Linked DNA regions of Hahella chejuensis KCTC 2396. The main gene of each other region encodes a partner of the protein of the gene in region 2 in a complex. Links are inferred from orthologs where the notes say so. Each region holds a gene or a part of one and is shown on either strand. Other genes may lie near its edges.

Region 1 (10,320 bases), 3.5 Mb from region 2 along the record:
TTCCACTTCAAAGTCCAGCGTATGACCTGCAAGCGGATGATTGAAGTCAACTGTCACCATGTCGTTTTCAATCTGCTTGATCACGCCAGGTAGTTCCGCCTTGGCGGCGTCAGCAAATGACATCACCACCCCCACTTCCAGGCCTTCCTTATCAGGGAAGCTGTCCAATGGGAACTCCTGAACATTATTGGGGTTCGGCATACCAAACCCCTTCTCAGGCAAGACGGAAAAAGTCTTGCGCTCTCCCGCCCGCATTCCTCTCAGCAGCTCTTCGAAACCTGCTGGAAGCACGCCGTCGCCGTACTCGAACTCACCCGGTTGGCCAGAAAAAGTTGAATCCACGACTTCGCCACTCCCCAAGCGCAGCTCAAAGTGCAGAGTGATAAGCGTTCCAGCGCCGACAAACATTTCAGTCATTGCATTATCTCGTTAATTACTTATCTTCCGTCGCACCGGAAGGATTACGGAATACATCAATCGCAATCATGAATGCGCCAATAGTAATAGTGGTATCCGCAAAGTTAAACGCGGGAAAGTTATATCCGCCATAGAAAAAGTGCAAAAAGTCAACGACATACCCTAACACAGCCCGATCGTACAGGTTGCCTAAAGCCCCCCCCAGAACCAAACTGAGCGCGCATGCCATCCAACGCTCCTCACGAGTTAAGCGAACCAGCCAAAGCACCAACACCACACTCACTACAGCAGCCAGAATAATAAAGAACCAGCGCTGCCACCCTGACGCATCCGCCAGAAAACTGAACGCCGCGCCAGTATTATGCAGCAGCGTGAAGCTGAAGAAGGGCGCGACAGGCACAGATTCACCCAGAACCATATTTGTACTCACGTACCACTTGGTTCCCAGATCAAGGACAATAACAGCCAAGGTCAACCACAACCAACGCAGCATGCCTGGATTCACTTTTTGCATTTCGCCTCCGCCTTGACTGACTTCACTGGCCCGCGCATCCATTAGGCATATTTCCTTTCTTCTCCTGAGCCATCGATATTTTCGATGCAGCGTCCACACAGATCCTCATGAGACCCGTGCGCGCCAACATCTTCGCGATGATGCCAGCAGCGGCCACATTTCTTGTGTTCAGAACTCCTGATGCCCACACGCAAACCTTCTGTTTCCGTAGCGACAGAGTTGGACTCAGACGCGTCCTCTACGCCAAAAACAGATGCTCCTGATGTAATGAACACAAAGCGTAACTCTTCACCTAATGCATTCAGGTCATGCTGCATCTCAGGAGTAGCAAACAGGGAGACTTCCGTTGTCAGTGAACCTTTCACCTTCCCCGCATTACGCGCTTCTTCGAGCGCTTTGTTGACGGATGTTCTGACCCGCAGCAGGCGGCTCCAATAATCGCGCCCCATCTCAGATCCTTCAGCCAGAGGCTGCAAACCTTCATAGAAAGTTTCAAGGAAGATACTTTCTGCGCGCTGGCCTGGAATATAAGACCAAATTTCCTCAGCAGTGAAACTCAGTATCGGCGCAATCCAACGCACCAGCGCCTCAATGACGTGATACTGTGCGGTTTGCGCTGAGCGGCAACCAAGGCTGTCCAGCTTCATGGTGTATTGACGGTCCTTGATGACGTCAAGATAGAAGCTGCCGAGCTCTACAGAACAGAAGTTATGCACTTTCTGATATACCTGAACGAAGTTGTACTGCTCGTAAGCCTTCTTCAGTTCTTCCTGCAGCAACCAGGCGCGGTCGACAATCCAGCGATCTAACGCCAACAGATCATCCATCGCCACCATGTCTTTAACCGGATCAAAATCGTTGATATTCGCCAGCAGGAAGCGAGAAGTATTACGAATTCGGCGATAAGAGTCCGCCGTACGCTCCAGGATATTCTTCGACAACACCATCTCGGCGCTGTAATCCGTCGCCGCAACCCACAGCCGTAGAATATCCGCGCCAAGTTTGTTCATGACTTCCTGGGGCTCAATGCCGTTCCCCAACGACTTGGACATCTTGTGCCCTTTTTCATCCACGGTGAATCCATGGGTGAGCACCTGCCGATATGGAGCCTTACCTTTGATCGCCACAGCCGTCTTCAAAGAAGATTGGAACCAGCCTCGATGCTGATCAGAGCCTTCCAGATACAGGTCCGCTGGGAACTGACCCAGCTCTTCCCGCTGCTCCAGAACCGCGCTATGCGTGACGCCTGAATCAAACCACACATCCAAAGTGTCCGTCACTTTCTCATAATTCTGCGCGTCAGCGCCCAACAGGTCTTCCGCATTGATATCCCACCATGCGTCAATACCTGTTTTCTCAACTTGTTTGGCGACTTCTTCCACCAATCGCGCGGTATCTGGATGCAGCTCCTGGGTTTCTTTATGGACAAAGAAAGCGATGGGAACACCCCATGTACGCTGGCGAGAGATACACCAATCCGGACTCTGCTCAATCATCGCCTCAATGCGGTTTTGTCCCCAGGACGGAACCCAACGCACCAGCTTGATTTCCGCCAACGCCTGATCACGCAAGCCTTGTTTATCCATACTGATAAACCATTGCGGCGTGGCGCGGTAAATCAGCGGCGTCTTGGTTCTCCAGCAATGCGCATAGCTGTGAGTGATTTTCCCGTGGCTTAATAAACGCCCGCGCTCTTTCAATACTTCAATAACATGATCATCAACTTTGTAAACATGCTCTCCCGCGAATAGCTCAACGTTATCCCGGTACACGCCGCGGTCGTCCAGCGGATTGATAGTTTCAATGCCGTATTTGTTGCATACAGCAAAGTCTTCCATACCATGGTCAGGGGCGGTATGAACAACGCCAGTACCTGCATCCAGAGTGACATGATCCCCCAACAACGCAGGAATGCTACGCTTATAGAACGGGTGAAGGAATGTCTTGCCCTCAAGGTCCTGTCCAGTGCAGCGCCCTACTACCTGATAGTCCTCCACACCGCAGCGAGCCATCACAGACTCAAGCATTTTTTCCGCTACGATCCAACGTTGCGGACGACCATCAACGCTGCACTGCGTCAGGGCGTAATCGATCTCCGCTCCCAGTGACACCGCCAGGGAAGCAGGCAAAGTCCAAGGAGTTGTCGTCCAGATAACGATGGAAACCGCCCCTTCGCCAGATGCGTCAGCGAACGCGCTCAGTAGGTCTTGCTCATTTTCGGCGGGATAGCTGACATCAATGGAGTTTGAGGTCTTATCTTTATATTCAACCTCTGCTTCCGCCAGGGCGGAGCCGCCAACGACACTCCAGTAGACCGGCTTGTAACCTTTCTGCAGGTGTCCGCTTGTCGCGATCTTGCCTAGCGCCCGGATGATGTCCGCTTCAGTTTTGAAATCAAGGGTCAGATAAGGTTTGAACCAGTCGCCAAAGACGCCCAAGCGAATAAAATCTTCTCGCTGTTTGGCCACCTGCTCCAAAGCATACTCACGACATTTCCGCCTGAACTCTTTATAGCCGACCTTGTCCCCAGCGCGACCGATCATCGTTTCGACTTTGTGCTCAATGGGCAGACCATGGCAATCCCAGCCAGGAACATAAGGCGCATCGTAGCCCGCTACAGTCTTCGACTTAACGATGATGTCCTTGAGTATCTTGTTAACCGCATGCCCCAAGTGAATATTGCCATTGGCGTATGGAGGGCCATCGTGCAGTATGAACTTTTCACGCCCCTTAAACTCTTCTCTAATCTTCTCGTAGAGCTCAATATCTCCCCAGCGCTTCAGCATATCCGGCTCGCGTTGAGGGAGATTGCCACGCATGGGGAAATCGGTCTGAGGAAGATTAAGGGTGTGCTTATAGTCGCTCATAATTTACCTAATATGCCAAAGTCAGGATTTTGCGCCTGCCATCCACTTACATTTACTGTTTTCACTTGAAAGCCATCTTGCGGCGGTCAATTCGCTTGCTGCGACCGCCAAACAGCAGAGCCCAATCATGCTTGATGAACGTAGATTAAAGCTCTTCGCCACACATCATGCAGATTTTTCTTCAGCCTGCGCCACTGACGCTATGCAGTGGCATAGATTGCAGTCGCCTCTTGGCGCCTTCAATATCTCTTTGTATCTGCGCCTGTAACTGCTCCAGCCCACTGAACTTGCGTTCATCACGCAGTTTTTCAAGAAATTGCACATTTATTCGCTGACCATATATATCGTCGGCATGCTCAAATAGGTGCACTTCCAAAGCAGGAGTCACTCCCAAACCATCAATGGTAGGACGAACGCCAATATTAGCTACGCCAAATCGCACGTGACCTGTAGCCAGCGTCGTCTTAACTAAGTAGACGCCAGACAGCACTGGTCTTTTACGCCCTAAAGATACATTGGCTGTCGGCGCGTTCAACTGTCGCCCCAGCTTACGTCCATGCACCACGCACCCTGTAATACTGTAGGGCCTTCCAAGCAGGTCTTCCGCTTGCGTAAATTCGCCTTGCGCCAGTGTGGCGCGAATTCGCGTACTGCTGACACGCTCACCCTCTACTTCTACAGTGGGCGTATTTTCAACACTAAAGCCAGAGACCAAGCCAGACTTTTCCAACAGCCGAAAGTCTCCAGAGCGATCGCAGCCAAAACGAAAATCATCGCCAACCACAAGGTGCTTAACATGAAGCCCCGTCACCAGAACGTCGTCAATGAATTGTTGAGCCGTCAGGCCGCGCAGTCGGCGATTAAACTGAAGACACAACAGATAATCCACATTTAGGGCGGCGATGGCATCCAGTTTCTCACGGAACCGCATCAAGCGCGGCGGAGCGTCCAACTTCTCAAAAAACTCACGCGGCTGCGGCTCAAACACCATTACCACGGCGGGAACGCCCATACTTTCAGCCCTAGACTGTAGCTGACTGATTATGACTTGGTGACCAATATGCACGCCATCGAAGTTCCCGATAGTCGCCACACAGCCAGAGGCGAATGGTTTTAAGTTGTGCAGTCCCCGAATCAGTTTCATGCGTCTACAGCGGCCATGCAAAAGCGCGATTATAAAGCATGTGGCGCCCACTGCCCAATCTATGAAATCGCATTTGACGCATGACCTTCATCCGCGAATGAAAAATTGACGAGGACGAACGCCCAACACATAAAGAGAAGCGAAATAACTCAACCCGCCTGCACCGCAAATTCCCAGCAACCAAAACGCCCGCGTCGCAGTATTCGCCGAAAACCAGAAGCTCTCAACAGGCGACAAGACAACAAGGACCAGCGCCATCACGACGTTAGCGACCAGAAGACGCAATAAAAACAGCCCCCACCCGGATTGGTGCTGAAGCACCCCCGCCCTCACCAGCCCGCGCCACAACAATCCGGCATTCAATGCTGCGGACAAAGATGTCGCCAAAGCCAAGCCCGCATGCGCCATCGGATAAATCAATGCGAGATTGAAAACCATATTGGCGACCATCGCCGCAATCCCAATCTTTACTGGCGTTCTGGTGTCTTGCCGCGAGAAGTAGCCGGGGGCCAACACTTTCACCAACATAAAAAAGGTTAAGCCAAGAGAATAGGCCTGCAAGCTTTGCGCAGACATTTTCACGTCAAAGTCCGTCAGCGCCCCGTGCTGAAACAATGTAGCAATCATAGGTTGCGCCAGCGTCATTAAAGCCACTGCCGCCGGCAAACCAATCAGAAGGACCGCGCGAATCGCCCAGTCAAGCGTGGCGGAAAAGTCTTTGGCGTTATCTGCCGCATGTTTTCGCGACAAACTAGGCAGAATCACGGTCGCAATCGCTATTCCAAAAACACCCAAGGGCAACTCTGATAAACGATCAGAGTAGTACAGCCAGGAAACGCTCCCTGTTACGAGAAAAGACGCCAGTATTGTGTCCAGAAGAAGGTTTATTTGGCTAACCGACACGCCAAACATCGCTGGCGTCATCAATCGCAAAATCCGACGAACGCCCTCATGTTTCCTATCCACCTTTGGCTTTGGAAGCAATTGTAATCGTGATAGAAAAGGGAGCTGGAACAGCAATTGGGCCATCCCTGCGATTAACACCCCCCAAGCCAGCGCCATAACAGGCTCATCCATATACGGAGTAATTAAAAACGCTGCGCCAATCAGCGATAAATTCAGCAGCACAGGAGTAAACGCTGGAACAGCAAAATAGTCGTAGCTATTTAATATCGCGCCAGCAAACGCCGTCATTGAAATAAGCAACAGATAAGGAAATGTCAGACGCAGCATTTCTACTGTAAGCGCGAACTTATTACCATTATCCAGGAAGCCTGGCGCGAATAACGCCGCCAGCACTGGAGCAGCAATTACAGCTATAACGGTAATGGCCAACAAAACCAATCCTAGCGTACCGGAGACATTATCCACCAATGCCTTTACCGCAACCGGCGACTGCTTCGTTCGATATTCGGACAATACCGGAACAAAAGCCTGTGAAAAAGCGCCCTCCGCAAACAAGCGGCGCATAAAGTTTGGAATTTTAAACGCCACAAAAAAAGCATCGGCCCCGGCTCCTGCGCCAAAAAAGTTGGCGATTACAATGTCCCGGGCCAAACCTAACACCCGAGAAAGCATCGTCATCAATCCGACCAAGCCACTGGACCTCAACAACGACGGAGTAGGCTTTTCTTTAGGCGTATCTGCTGCGCTCACGAATAATTCATACCTGGGAAAATTGAGAATAGCGTCGAAGGACAGACGAAAGCCCCTCGATTGACAGGCGGCACATCCTATCATGCAAGAGTTAGCGGAAAAAATAGACCACCCAGCCGCCACGCTTTCATTGAATGAAAAACAATCATTTTTTTTGCCATAATCGTTGACAAATGGCCACGAAAGCGGCATATTTCCGCGTCATTTATTTCGGCGACACCAACCGACAGCATTCGAATATTGAGGAGTTTCAAGGTGGCGAACAATCCTTCATCCAAGAAGCGCGCCAGGCAGCAAGTAAAACGCCGCGCTCACAACATGAGCCTGCGCTCCATGGTACGCACATACATCAAAAAAGTTAGCGCCCAGATTGAGCAAGGCAGCTATGACGGCGCAACCCAAGCACTTACTACTGCAGCGCCTATCATTGACTCCATGGTCAACAAAGGCATTTTCAGCAAGAACAAAGCTGCTCGCACCAAGAGCCGCCTAAACGCCAAAATTAAGGCGTTAAAGGCTAGCTAAGTTCTCCTGAACAATAAAAAACCGGCTTAGGCCGGTTTTTTATTGTCTGTTTTCCAGATAGGGCTACAGCATAACCAAATTATCCCGATGTATTAGCTCCGGCTCATTGATATAACCAAGAATGGATTCGATTTTCTCAGAAGCCACGCCAACAATTCGCACCGCCTCATCTGCATCGTAGTTCACCAATCCCCTGGCGACCTCATTGCCCTGTAAATCATAGCAGCTCACCATTTCTCCACGCTGAAAACCACCATCCACAGACTTGACGCCAACAGGCAGCAAACTCCGCCCCTGTTGAGTTAAGACACGCACAGCGCCATCATCAAGCACCAGCCGTCCCCGGGTTTTGAGATGCCCAGCCAGCCACTGTTTACGAGCAACCCATCGCTCCTGATCAGGGAGCAATAACGTCCCCAACTCATCGCCATTACGCAAGCGAGTAAGGACCGAATCGATTCTCCCGCCTACAATGACCGTTGCAGCCCCAGATCGACTCGCCAAACGCGAAGCGCGCAACTTGGTGAACATTCCACCTCGACCTAAGGCGCCAGAACTACCAGAAGCCATACTGTCCAAAGCAGTATCATTAGCCTTGGCCACCCCCACCAAACAGGCATCCGTATTGGAGCGCGGGTCCTTATCGAACAAGCCAGACTGATCCGTCAAAATGATTAAATGGTCCGCCTCGACCAAGTTCGCAACCAGAGCAGCTAGCGTGTCGTTATCTCCAAAGCGGATTTCGTCCGTCACCACCGTATCATTTTCATTGATAATGGGAGCCACTCCCATGTCAATTAAGGTACATAACGCCCCCCGAGCATTCAGGTAGCGCTTACGGTCTGATAGATCTTCATGAGTCAACAGTATTTGGGCGGTCTGCATGCCATGGCGCTTGAACTGCGCCTCCCAGGCCTGCACCAGCCCCATTTGCCCTACAGCTGCAGCGGCCTGCAGCTCATCCAGCAATTTGGGACGCTCTCTCCATCCCAAACGACTCATCCCTTCCGCAACGGCGCCAGAAGAGACAATGACCACCTCCACGCCATCTTTGCGCAAAGCAGCCAACTGATCCACCCACAACCCCATCGCATCCAGGGCCAACCCTCGCCCATCATTAGTCAGCAATGCACTGCCGATTTTAATCACCCAGCGACGAGTCTCCCGCAGACGCGCCCTCGCCTGCGATTCGTTTAATTGTCCTAGTTGCAACCTGACCGACATAATTCACACGTCCCCATAAATCCAGTTAAGGCGCATAAAAAACTTCAACATCTTCGTCATCATCGTCGTCATCCGACTCCTTCGCTTTCTTTCTCGCCAGACGACGCTGCTCGTTTAGGAATTGAATACGCTCACGAACTTCCTGATCCATTTGCTCGCGATTCAAGCGATCCGCTTCAGCCACTTCCGGATCATCACGCTCTTCCTCAGCTCTTCGCTCAATCCAGGTCATAATATCCTGACAAAGACGCTGCAAGCCCTCACCCGCCAAAGCGGAAATCTCATAACTAGGACCGGACCAGTTCAAACGCTTCAAAATATCAGCACAAATTGCTTCCTTCTCATCCTCAGCCAACAAGTCCGTTTTGTTGAGAACCAACCATCTATCGCGGGCAGCCAGCGCCGGACTAAACTTCTCCAACTCCGCCACGATTTTTACCGCCGACTCGACAGGGTCCGACTCATCCAAAGGAGAAACGTCCACTACGTGCAGCAGGAGGCGAGTGCGAACCAAGTGCTTGAGGAAACGTATGCCCAGTCCCGCGCCATCAGCCGCCCCCTCAATCAAGCCCGGGATATCAGCCACCACAAAACTACGATGCGCCTGCACGCGTACAACGCCCAGATTGGGGACCAGAGTCGTGAAAGGATAGTCCGCCACTTTAGGCTTGGCGGAGGAAATACCGCGAATCAACGTTGATTTACCCGCATTGGGCAAGCCAAGCAGACCCACATCCGCCAACACTTTCAACTCAAGACGAATATTTCTCGACTCTCCTGGCTGCCCAGGCTTGGTTTGACGAGGCGCTTGATTAACACTGGACTTATAGCGAGTGTTGCCCAAACCATGAAAGCCTCCCTGGGCTACTTTAATTTGCTGTCCGACTTCCACTAAATCGCCAAGCACCTCATCAATATCCGTATCGATAATAGTGGTTCCCACCGGGACCTTAAGCACCAAGTCAGCGCCACTGGCGCCAGTACAGTTGCCTCCACGACCACTTTCACCATTCGCCGCCTTAAACTTTCGCGTATAGCGATAGTCAATGAGCGTATTGATAGACTCATCCGCTTCCAGAATGACAGATCCGCCATCACCACCGTCACCGCCATCCGGTCCGCCCTTTGGCACATACTTTTCGCGACGAAAGCTCAAACAGCCATTTCCACCTTTACCTGCTTCCACGTAAATTGTGGCCTCATCAACGAATTTCATGCCTTTTCTCCCAACAATTGCAATTTTGCCGGCAACCTATGCCAGCGATTACCAACATCTTTATAACACAAGCTTCACGCGAGCACGGCGCAAACAAAAAAGCTCCGCAAATGCGGAGCTTTTTAGCGTTACGGGTCAGATTTATTCCGCAGCGACAATACTGACTGTTCTGCGGTTTAACGGACCACCAACGTTAAACTTGACAAAGCCATCTTGCTTGGCGAATAGAGTGTGGTCACGACCACAACCTACGTTCTCACCAGGATGAAACTCTGTGCCGCGCTGACGAACCAAAATGTTGCCAGCTTTAACGAATTGACCGCCAAAGCGCTTGACGCCAAGTCGTTTGGATTCTGAATCGCGACCGTTACGGCTACTACCCGCCGCCTTCTTGTGAGCCATGTTATTACTCCTCTAGATTAGTTGCCGTATCAGCCGGTAATACCGGTGATCTTAACTTCAGTAAACCACTGACGGTGCCCCATACGCTTCATATGGTGCTTACGACGTCTGAACTTGATGATGTTGACCTTCTTGTGACGGCCATGAGCTACAACCTCTGCAGTCACTTTAGCGCCTTCAACAACAGGAGCGCCTACTTTAACATCGTCTCCGTTGGCGACAAGCAGCACTTTGTCGAACTCAACAACACCACCGGTTTCAACTTCAATTTTTTCCAGCTTAAGGCGCTCGCCTTCTTTTACGCGATGTTGCTTACCGCCACTCACGATAACTGCGTACATGAGATAAATCTCCA
Region 2 (10,369 bases):
CCACCATCTCGCCGACATGGCGATGGTGCAGAACCGTAGTCGGTAATAACTTGATGCCGATAATCGTACTGGAGAAAGTGGCCGCTATCGCGACAATCATCGCCTCGTAAGAAGTGAAGCCAAATACGATGGCGATCACATAGCCGATAGCGGCGAACACCAAAGAGCTCAGCAGAGCGACCAGCGTCGCCTTGCGTAGTACATGTAGCAGCGCTTTCGGCTGCATGTCCAAGCCAAGCAGGAATAGCAGAAATATGATGCCGATTTCGGAAATGTCCGCGAGTAGCCCAAAGTTGTTAATCAGGCTCAGTCCGTAAGGGCCCACCAAAGCGCCAAGAACGATATAAGCGAGGATGAGAGGTTGTCGCGTGAACAAGGCGACGGAAGCCAAAACTGCGGCGCCGGAAAAGATCAGAAAGAATGAGTAGACGATATTAATTTCCATGGATGCTCCGCTATCGGCTTCTACCAAAGAGTATCGGCAGTCTCCGCCTCTGTCAAAGTACAACCTGTTGTTCTAAGAAGGAAAAGACTCATCCATCCAGGCGCAAAAAAGGGTGGACGACGCCACCCTTAAGCATTGCCTGCACTGGTGTTAGTGCATTCTGCGACGAAACAGCGGGTCCGGTTGGTCCACTGACGCCTGATAGGTCACGGTAAAGTCCGCCAGGCCCGCCAGGGCTTTTTCCGCGTCGCGATCCGCTCTCACCGCAAAGGCGTCAAAGCCGCAGCGCTTCATGTAGAAAAGCTGATCCATTAGCACGTCGCCAATTGCGCGCAGTTCGCCAGTGTAGTGAAGCTGCTCGCGCAGGATGCGTGCGATGGAGTAGCCGCGACCATCGGCGAACTTTGGAAAGTTCACAGCGATGACGTTGAAATGCTCCAGGTCTGCGCTGATTGCATCAGGTTCTTCATCGCTATCCAGCCAGAGACCGGTTTGTGCCGGCTCTCTCGTCTGTAACTGCTCTTTCTGCGCCAGCCAGGTGCTCAGAGGAATGATCACTTTGCCGGTTGGAACGATTTGCTCCGCAGGCGCATCAGCTTTGTCCAGAACAGCCCAATCGTCAGCGATAACCGCCGCGTTCTTAATTAGGTTTGGCATAAACGCGCTCCTTGAACGGGGTGATGCCAATGCGGCGGAAGGTGTCGATAAACAGTTCGTCGTCATTGCGGCTGGAGACATATACATCAAGAATTTTCTCGATGACGTCCGCCATCTGTTCGCGAGCGAACGACGGCCCCAGGATTTGTCCCAGAGACGCATCTTGTCCAGAGGCGCCGCCCAAGGATACCTGATACCACTCCTCGCCTTTCTTATCCACGCCCAGGACGCCGATGGCGCCGACATGGTGGTGGCCGCAAGCATTCATGCAGCCGGAGATGTTCAGGTCGATATCGCCGAGATCGTAAAGGTAATCCAGGTTGTCGAAACGCTCCTGAATCGCCTCCGCCACCGGTATGGACTTGGCGTTCGCGAGAGAGCAGTAATCGCCCCCAGGGCAGCAGATAATATCAGTCAGCGTACCCAGGTTAGGGGTGGCGAAACCAAGTGATTTAATGGCTTCCCACAGCTCGAACAGTTTGCTCTGTTCAACGTCGGCCAGCACCACGTTTTGCTCATGGGTGATGCGCATTTCGCCGAAGCTGTATTGGTCCGCCAGTTCCGCCAGACGGTCCATCTGCTTGTCCGTAATGTTGCCGGGAGGAACTCCCAGCTTTTTCAAGGTCAGAGTGACAATGGCGTAGCCGGGTTTCCTATGCTGGGCGACATTACGGTGATGCCAGTTGCTGAAAAATTTGTTTTCCGCCAGACGCTCGGTCAACGCAACAGGCTGCTCTTCCAGAGCAAGATAGGCCGGTTCTGTGAAGAATGACTTAATGCGTTCAATTTCCGCCAGCGTCAGCTTGGTGGGGCTGTCTTTTAAGCGTTCCCATTCCGCTTCGACTTTTTCAGCGAAGACTTCCGGAGACATGGCCTTGACCAGAATTTTGATGCGCGCCTTGTATTTGTTGTCGCGACGGCCGTAACGGTTATATACCCGCAGGATGGCTTCCAGGTAAGTCAGCAGGTCCAGCTCCGGCAGATACTCACGAATAACGGAGCCGATCATGGGGGTCCGGCCCAGTCCGCCGCCCGCCAATACCTTGTAGCCAATTTCCCCGGCGGCGTTTTTGACGATCTGAATGCCGATATCGTGAACCTGGATAGCTGCGCGATCGCTGTCTGGACATGCGTTGACGGCGATTTTGAATTTACGCGGAAGGAATGCGAATTCCGGGTGGAAGGTGGACCATTGACGAATGATCTCGCAATAGGGGCGAGGGTCTACAATCTCTTCCGGCGTTACGCCTGCGAATTGGTCGGTGGTAGTGTTGCGAATACAGTTGCCGCTGGTTTGCACCGCGTGCATCTCCACATCCGCCAGTTCGGCGAGAATCTTAGGAGAGTCTTCGACAGACGGCCAGTTCAACTGCAGGTTCTGCCGGGTAGTGAAGTGGGCGTAGCCTTTATCGTACTTGCGCGTCACTTCGCTCAATTTACGCAATTGAGTGGAAGACAACATGCCATATGGAATACAGATGCGCAGCATCGGCGCCAGCCGCTGCACATATAACCCGTTTTGCAGACGCAGGGGCAGGAACTCCTCGTTGCTGAGCTCACCGGCGAAAAAACGGTCCGTTTGCCCTTGGAACTGCTTGACTCGTTCCTTGATGATCTGGCGATCGTAATCGTCGTATCTATACATTGACACTACCTGACAGTTTCAATTACCCATTGAATGGGCGCCAATTTAGCAGGATATACTTATAATTAAAATGATTGATTATCTATATGGTAATTCGTTTTCATTATATGAATATGGCGGGGCGCTTCTAACTGCCGGACGCCTTTATATTAATCAGGCAGACAAATAGTTTCCTTCTATTTGTCTGAAACGGCAGGGCCTGGCTCTGTCTCCCGCGGCTAGCCGCCGCGCAGGCGTCAGGATTATGGGCGTTGCTCTGGATAAGCGCTTGCACTTAATAAAAATGTGGTTTAAAACAAACCAGTACATACCTTATGTGCAATCCGGACATCAAAAAAGGAGCTGGACTGTGTCAGAAAACAATAATCATAACGCGACTTCAAATCCCGACAGCAAAGTGGACGCCATCGCCGCAGTGGTGCTGATACTCAGCATTGCTTCCATGATGGTGATCTGGGTGGCGGGGCACTGACTGCTGCGGAATTTCATCCCGGGCGGATTATCGAGCCGTTTTTCCTGTTTCCCTGATGTGAGATGAACCAATGAAGCAAAGTGGGGACATCTGTTCTCATCCTCACTTTGTCTGGCGGGTCTGCTGATGCTTTAACTCAAAGCGCAGATGAGCTTAATGGACTTATGTGACATTGCTCAGCACCAGCTTAACGATAAGCGCCAACGTCAACACGAACAACACTCCAAAAACAATCCCGCCTATGATGTAGGCCTTGGGGTCCGCCTGTTTAAAGTCTCTCTCCCTGGTCTTGCTGCTCTGAACGCCGAAGGCCGCTCCCAAAACACTTACGACTAGCTGCCAAAGAGAGGGTTTTTGCTCTTTTTCCTTGTGCTCGGATACATTGCTCATGATGCTCTCCATACTCGCTCGTATTATTATTTTGACGTCCGCGTTCAGGTTGGCCTGATTTTCCGACGGGCGCTCCTTCTTATACTAGTCCTCCATGCAAATAGACTCCTTCTATTAGTTTATTGTGGCTTGTCGCCACGCAGGCGCGTCAATCCACTTGGTTATTAGCATATTAATAACAAAACCAGGGATACGAAAAGCCGGACTTTATATGCGCTGACGCCCCAGGAATGGGGCGTCATATTCCGTCTGGCGATCAGCGTGCGCTGGAGGGATCGTAACCCAGGTTAGGCGACAACCAGCGCTCCGCCTCCTGTAAGGTCATGCCTTTTCTGGCGGCGTAATCCTCCACCTGATCCCGTTGAATTTTGCCTACGGCGAAATAACGGGCTTCCGGGTGAGAGAAGTACCAACCGCTGACGGACGCCGCGGGATACATGGCGTAGTGCTCAGTGAGTTTGACGCCGGTATGCAGCTCCGCCTCAAGCACGCTGAACAGCTTGGCCTTTTCTGTATGATCCGGGCAGGCAGGGTAGCCTGGGGCGGGACGAATGCCGGCGTACTTCTCTTTGATGAGCGCTTCGTTATCCAGTTGCTCGCTGGACGCATACCCCCAGAACTCTTTGCGCACGCGTTCATGCATGCGTTCGGCGAAGGCTTCCGCCAGACGGTCCGCAAGGGCTTTAACCATGATGCTGGAGTAGTCGTCGTGTTGGCTTTCGTATTGTTTCGCCAGTTCTTCCGCGCCGATGCCGGCTGTCACCACAAAGGCTCCGATATAATCGTCTTTACCGGATTCGACAGGGGCGACGAAATCCGCCAGGGAATAGTTGGGGCGATTTTGTTCCCGCTGGGTTTGCTGCCTTAAATGGCTAAGCGTCGTCAGGGGCGCTGATTTGCTTTCATCCGTATAAAGAACCGTGTCTTCGTCGCTGATGCGATTGGACGGCCAGATACCTACTACTGCGCGCGCCTTCAACAGGTTGTTGTCGATAATGTGAGACAGCATTTTCTGGGCGTCCTGGAACAGTTGCCGAGCGGCCTCGCCGACTTTTTCGTCTTCCAGAATGCGCGGATATTTACCCGCCAGGTCCCAGGATATAAAGAAGGGGGTCCAGTCGACGTAATCGACCAGCTCCTGCAGCGGATAGTCGTCAAATACTTTCACGCCGGTGAACGTGGGCGCAGGCGGCGTGTAATCGCTCCAGTCGCCCTGGAAGCGGTTATCCCGCGCTGCAACCAGCGGAATCGGCTTGGCGGAAGGCTCACGGTTTTTTCTTCTTTCCCTGACGTCTTCATATTCGGTGCGAATATTCTGCACATAGTCCGCCTTTTGCGTGTCGCTCATCAGTCGCGTGGCGACGCTGACGCTGCGTGAGGCGTCAGTAACGTAAACCGTCACATCGTTCTTGTACTCGGGCTCAATTTTGACGGCGGTGTGCGCCTTGGAAGTAGTGGCGCCGCCGATCAGCAGAGGAATCTTGAAGTTAAGGCGCTGCATTTCGCGGGCGACATGCACCATCTCATCCAATGATGGCGTGATCAGGCCGCTGAGGCCTATGATGTCGACATTTTCCTCTTTGGCGACCTGCAGGATTTTTTCGCAGGGAACCATGACGCCCAGGTCAATAACTTCATAGTTGTTACACTGCAGAACGACGCCGACGATATTCTTGCCGATATCATGCACATCGCCTTTGACCGTGGCCATCAGGATGCGGCCTTTGGCTTTCTCTTTGGCGTCCTTTTCCTGCTCAATGTATGGAATCAAATGCGCCACCGCCTGTTTCATGACGCGTGCGCTTTTCACCACCTGCGGCAGGAACATTTTACCGGAACCGAACAGGTCGCCGACGACGTTCATGCCGTCCATCAGGGGGCCTTCGATTACTTCGATGGGGCGCGCAGCCGCCAGCCGCGCTTCCTCTGTGTCTTCAGTAATGTAAGCGTTTATGCCTTTCACCAGCGCGTGTTCCAGACGTTTGGTGACAGGCCAGGAGCGCCACTCCTGACTCTCTTCCTGTTTCTTCTCGCCAGTGCTGCGGTAGCGCTCAGCGGCTTCCAGCAATCGTTCGGTGGCGTCGGGGTGTTTGTTCAGAACGACGTCTTCCACCAATTCCTTAAGCTCAGCGGGAATCTCATCGTAAATAACCAGCTGTGCGGGGTTGACGATGCCCATGTTCATGCCGGCGTTGATGGCGTGGAACAGGAAGACGGAGTGAATCGCCTCGCGTACGGTGTCATTACCACGGAAAGAGAAGGAGACGTTACTGACGCCGCCGGACACGTTGGCGTAAGGCAGGTTTTGGCGAATCCAGCGGGTGGCCTGGATGAAGTCCACCGCGTAATTGTTGTGTTCTTCGATACCGGTGGCGATGGCGAAGATATTCGGGTCGAAAATGATGTCTTGAGGTGGGTAACCCAGGCCGACCAGAATGTCGTAGCTGCGCTTACAGATTTCTGTTTTGCGCTCATAGGTGTCGGCTTGGCCGGCTTCGTCAAACGCCATGACCACGACCGCTGCGCCGTAGCGCATGCAGGATTTCGCTTTGGCGATAAAGTCCGCTTCGCCTTCTTTTAAGCTGATGGAGTTAACCACGGCTTTGCCCTGAATGCAGCGCAGGCCTGCTTCAATCACTTCCCACTTTGAAGAGTCCACCATGATGGGGACTTTGGAAATATCCGGCTCGGAGGCGATGAGGTTCAGGAATAGTTTCATCGCATCTGCGGATTCCAGCATGCCTTCATCCATATTGATGTCGATGACCTGGGCGCCGTTTTCCACTTGATCGCGGGCCACATCAAGCGCTTCTTCGTAGCACTCCTCTTTAATCAGGCGCAGAAAGCGGCGGGAGCCGGTAACGTTGGTGCGTTCGCCTACGTTGACGAAACGGATTTCATCCGTGAGCGTAAAAGGCTCCAGTCCTGACAGGCGCAAGCGCGGAGTGATGTCGGGAATGGCGCGTGGCGCGTGTTTCTCGACGGCCTTTTTGATGGCGGCGATATGATCCGGCGTGGTGCCGCAGCAGCCGCCGATAATGTTCACAAAACCATCTTGGGCGAAGCCTTCCACAATCGCCGCCATCTCTTCCGGTGTTTGATCGTATTCGCCAAATTCGTTAGGCAGGCCGGCGTTGGGGTGGGCGCTGATATAAGTTGTGGCGCGGTTTGACAGTTCTTCCACGTAAGGACGCAGTGCGTCCGCGCCTAGCGCGCAGTTCAGGCCGATGCTGATCGGTCTTGAATGCGCCACGGAATTCCAGAACGCCTCTGCGGTCTGACCGGACAGCGTGCGTCCGGAAGCGTCCGTGATGGTGCCGGAAATCATGATCGGCAGCTCGACGCCGTGGTCGTCAAAATATTGCTGTACCGCGTAAATACAGGCCTTGGCGTTGAGCGTATCAAATATAGTCTCGATCAGGATAATGTCGCTGCCGCCGTCGACCAGGCCTTTGGTGGCTTCGTAATAGTTGTCCACCAGTGTCTGGAAATCCACATTACGATAACCGGGGTTGTTGACGTCCGGAGAGATGGAGGCCGTGCGGGACGTAGGACCTAACACGCCCGCGACGAAACGGGGAATGTCGGGCGTCTCTGCGGTTTTCTCGTCCGCCGCCGCGCGGGCGACCTGGGCGCTGGCGACATTCAGCTCGTAGACGATGTCTTCCAGACCGTACTCAGCCTGAGACACCCAGGTGGCGTTGAAGCTGTTGGTTTCAATAATGTCGGCGCCTGCGTCCAGATAGGCTTTGTGGATCGCCTGGATTATGTGCGGCTGGGTCAGGCAAAGCAGGTCATTATTGCCTTTGATATCGCGGTGGAAGTCTTTGAAGCGCTCGCCTCGATAATCGGCTTCCTCCAGTTTGTAGCGCTGAATCATGGTTCCCATGGCGCCATCCAGTATCAATATCCGTTTTTTCAGGGAGTCATTAAGGGCTTCTACTCGTTGGATCCGCGTCAGCATGTGAAAAACCTAGCCGTAGTCATTATGATTCTAAAGGGGGAAAATATTAGCAGATTAAGCCATAAGATGCCCTATTTGCCTAGGGCCAAGAAGCCTTTTGCAATGAAGTGAGGGCGATGTGGGGGTGGTGAAAATGCCCGCTTCGGCTAAATCCTACTAATTTGCTAAGGCTTTAACCAACGAGTCTTTTGCTCTACAATTCACAGCATCAATCACCTTTGGGGCTATATAGGAATGGTAACAGTCACAGAATCGGCTCGCGACTACCTCGCGCAATTACTGGAAAAGCAAAAAACCGAGGGCATGGGCGTGCGCATGTTCGTGACGCAGCCGGGCACCAAATATGCGGAAACCTGCCTGGCGTACTGTAAGCCGGAAGAGATCATAAAGGATGATGAAAAAGTCGAGTTTGACGCCTTTACTCTGTATTTGGATAAAAACAGTCTGCCATACCTTGAAGAAGCCTTAGTCGATTTCAACACCGAACGCATGGGCGGTCAGCTTACTATCAAAGCGCCCAACGCTAAAATGCCCAAGGTGGACGAAAGCTCTCCGCTGCCTGATCGTATCAATTACATCCTGTATACCGAAATTAACCCCGGATTAGCCTCTCATGGCGGCGAAGTGTCTCTGGTTGAAGTGGTTGACGATGTCGCCGTGCTTAAGTTCGGCGGCGGTTGTCAGGGATGTTCGGCGGTGGACTTCACCCTCAAGCAAGGCGTCGAGAAAACGCTGTTGTCGAAAATTCCAGAGCTGAAGGGCGTTCGCGACGCCACTGATCATACGGTTACAGACAACGCTTATTACTCTTAAGCGTATGGGCCAGGACAGGCCATAGAGAATAGACGAGAAAAGGGCGAAACAATGTTCGCCCTTTCTATATTTGTTTCGTTAGAATCTTTGTTTATCCCGCTTGCGCCACCATTCGGCGGCGATCTCCAGCGCTTCCTGCTGGGACTGACTATTCCCAATATATTTCAGCGCCAAGGCAAGCGTGCTGATCACTGCGGCTTCCGCATACTCATCTTCATCAACTCCACGCCACACATTAAGCATGTGCTCAATGGAGAGCGCTTCTGCTTTAAGATGGCGTTGCGCAAATAATGGCGGCCAGGTTTCCTCAAAGGTTTCGCCCTGGCGGCTGATATGGGCGATGCACTGAGCGTCCGGATTACGTTCGACTTCGCCGCCTTCGCCCTTGATAACGACGGCCGTGGGGTATTGCAGCAGATTGGCGCTGAGCTGATGAATGGGGTTGTAAGGAGGGTGGAAGATGCCCTGCATAACCAGCGATGCATGAAGTGGATTAAGCAGGCGCGCCATGGAATGCACAGGGGAGCGCAGGCCTAAAATTGAGCGCATCTGAATGATGTCGTGCAAACGCGGTGAAAAGCTTTGCAGTGGCATATACACGAAATAGTCTTTTTCAATAGCGCTTGCCGCCTCGCTCCAGTTTGCGGCTACAGGCAGTCCCAGGGTTTCCACTAGGGAGCGTGTATAAAGGCGACCCTGCGTGTGCCCCTCTGAACCATGCATAAAAATGCGGTAGCCGTTCTGACTGAGTAGCAGGGCGGAAAATAGAAACCAGGGTTGGTGGCGCTTTTTGCCTGCGTAGGAACTCCAGTCAATGTCTACTTTCAGCTTGGGAGCGTTGAATCTGGCTTGCGCCGCTTCCACAAACCCCGCCAGCTCCTCCGGCGTTTCCTCTTTTACCCGCAGCAGCATGAGAAAAGCGCCCAGCTGCAGGTCCAGTGTCTCGCCGTCCAGTATCATTCCCATGGCGGCGCGGGCTTCTTCGCGGGTTAATGAGCGAGAACCCTTTTTGCCTTTACCTAATGCTCTGATAAAAGGAGCGAAAGCATGTTCGTTGCTTTCTTTGGGAAACTTTTCATTCAGCATGGAATTTCCTTGTTTACAGGCAGTTGTTAGGCTTGGGGAGCCCTGCGATTTTGCATGCGATCTTGGCGGGGCCGCCAGGAAACAGTTTCATCAGATAAATGCTATTGCCTTTATCCTGGCCCAATTTGGCCCCAGTAGTTTTCACCAGAACGCGATTGACCGGGGACAGGCCGAATTCATCATAAAAATCCCGCACCACATCTATGATTTCCCAATGCTCGGGAGTCAGAGCGATATTCTCGTGTGCGGCGATTTCTTCCGCGATAGTGGGGCTCCAGTCGTTCAAGTTGACCAGGAAACCGTCTTTATCCAGGGGGAGGTCCTGTAACGTCATAGGGTAGCTTCCGCTTTTGTCCTGAGGTATGGCTTTAGAACCAGGAGACGCTGCGAGGGTGGCGCTCGGTCAGCTCGACGAACTGCGCGTAGTCCGCTATTGCAATGGCGTCCGCCGCGACAATGCCCCGCGCCGTCAAGTCTTCCTTTAGCGCATACACTTTGACGCCTGCATTAAGCAGCCCCTGTAACAGCGCGTTCTCTTTATGTTCCTTGGCCCATATTACGCCGTCCTCAATCAAAAGCAGACTGTCATCGGGTCCTGCCAAATCGGCGCAGGTCTTAAGCAGTTCGCGATTGCGAATGCCTTTATTGAATATATGTAACACCATGGCGTGTGATTTGTGATTTGTGATTATTGATGTAATGGTTGATTAAAGAAGACGACTCAAAAGCTGAAAATATGATCCGCCGCCGCCATTTTTTCTTTAATGGCGCTGAGCTGCAGAACTTCAACGGGCATGCTCAGTTCATCCGCGCTGAGGGCGAACTTTTCCAACGCCTCGGCGGAGACAAAGACTTTTTCTACGCCATAAATAGGCAAGGCTTTGAAGCCTTTCGTAT

The links.
Region 1: the proteins of HCH_RS11515 (region 2) and cgtA are in contact, whole or in part, in a crystal structure (PDB 8BFT), measured with the Escherichia coli proteins. The link is inferred for Hahella chejuensis KCTC 2396 from one-to-one orthologs.

What each region holds. Positions count from the first base shown.
Region 1 is NC_007645.1:6,066,217-6,076,536, forward strand. The notes cover bases 7,469-10,320. They hold cgtA (Obg family GTPase CgtA), read right to left. Parts: upstream 9,564-10,320; coding sequence 8,373-9,563; downstream 7,469-8,372. Other genes in these bases: proB (glutamate 5-kinase), read right to left, coding at 7,469-8,347; rpmA (50S ribosomal protein L27), read right to left, coding at 9,705-9,965; rplU (50S ribosomal protein L21), read right to left, coding at 9,995-10,306. Outside these bases: fkpB (FKBP-type peptidyl-prolyl cis-trans isomerase), read right to left, coding at 1-417; lspA (signal peptidase II), read right to left, coding at 434-973; ileS (isoleucine--tRNA ligase), read right to left, coding at 973-3,798; ribF (bifunctional riboflavin kinase/FAD synthetase), read right to left, coding at 3,980-4,942; murein biosynthesis integral membrane protein MurJ, read right to left, coding at 5,030-6,598; rpsT (30S ribosomal protein S20), read left to right, coding at 6,854-7,123; more of proB, read right to left, coding at 7,187-7,468. UniProt on the Escherichia coli protein: An essential GTPase which binds GTP, GDP and possibly (p)ppGpp with moderate affinity, with high nucleotide exchange rates and a fairly low GTP hydrolysis rate.
Region 2 is NC_007645.1:2,601,263-2,611,631, forward strand. The notes cover bases 7,469-10,369. They hold HCH_RS11515 (glycosyl transferase family protein), read right to left. Parts: upstream 9,473-10,369; coding sequence 8,465-9,472; downstream 7,469-8,464. Other genes in these bases: metH (methionine synthase), read right to left, coding at 7,469-7,573; nfuA (Fe-S biogenesis protein NfuA), read left to right, coding at 7,808-8,386; HCH_RS11520 (TusE/DsrC/DsvC family sulfur relay protein), read right to left, coding at 9,486-9,806; tusB (sulfurtransferase complex subunit TusB), read right to left, coding at 9,841-10,137; tusC (sulfurtransferase complex subunit TusC), read right to left, coding at 10,194-10,369. Also shown: HCH_RS11480 (cation:proton antiporter), read right to left, coding at 1-445; HCH_RS11485 (DUF934 domain-containing protein), read right to left, coding at 596-1,102; HCH_RS11490 (nitrite/sulfite reductase), read right to left, coding at 1,086-2,747; HCH_RS35005 (hypothetical protein), read left to right, coding at 3,097-3,219; HCH_RS11500 (DUF2970 domain-containing protein), read right to left, coding at 3,382-3,609; more of metH, read right to left, coding at 3,866-7,468.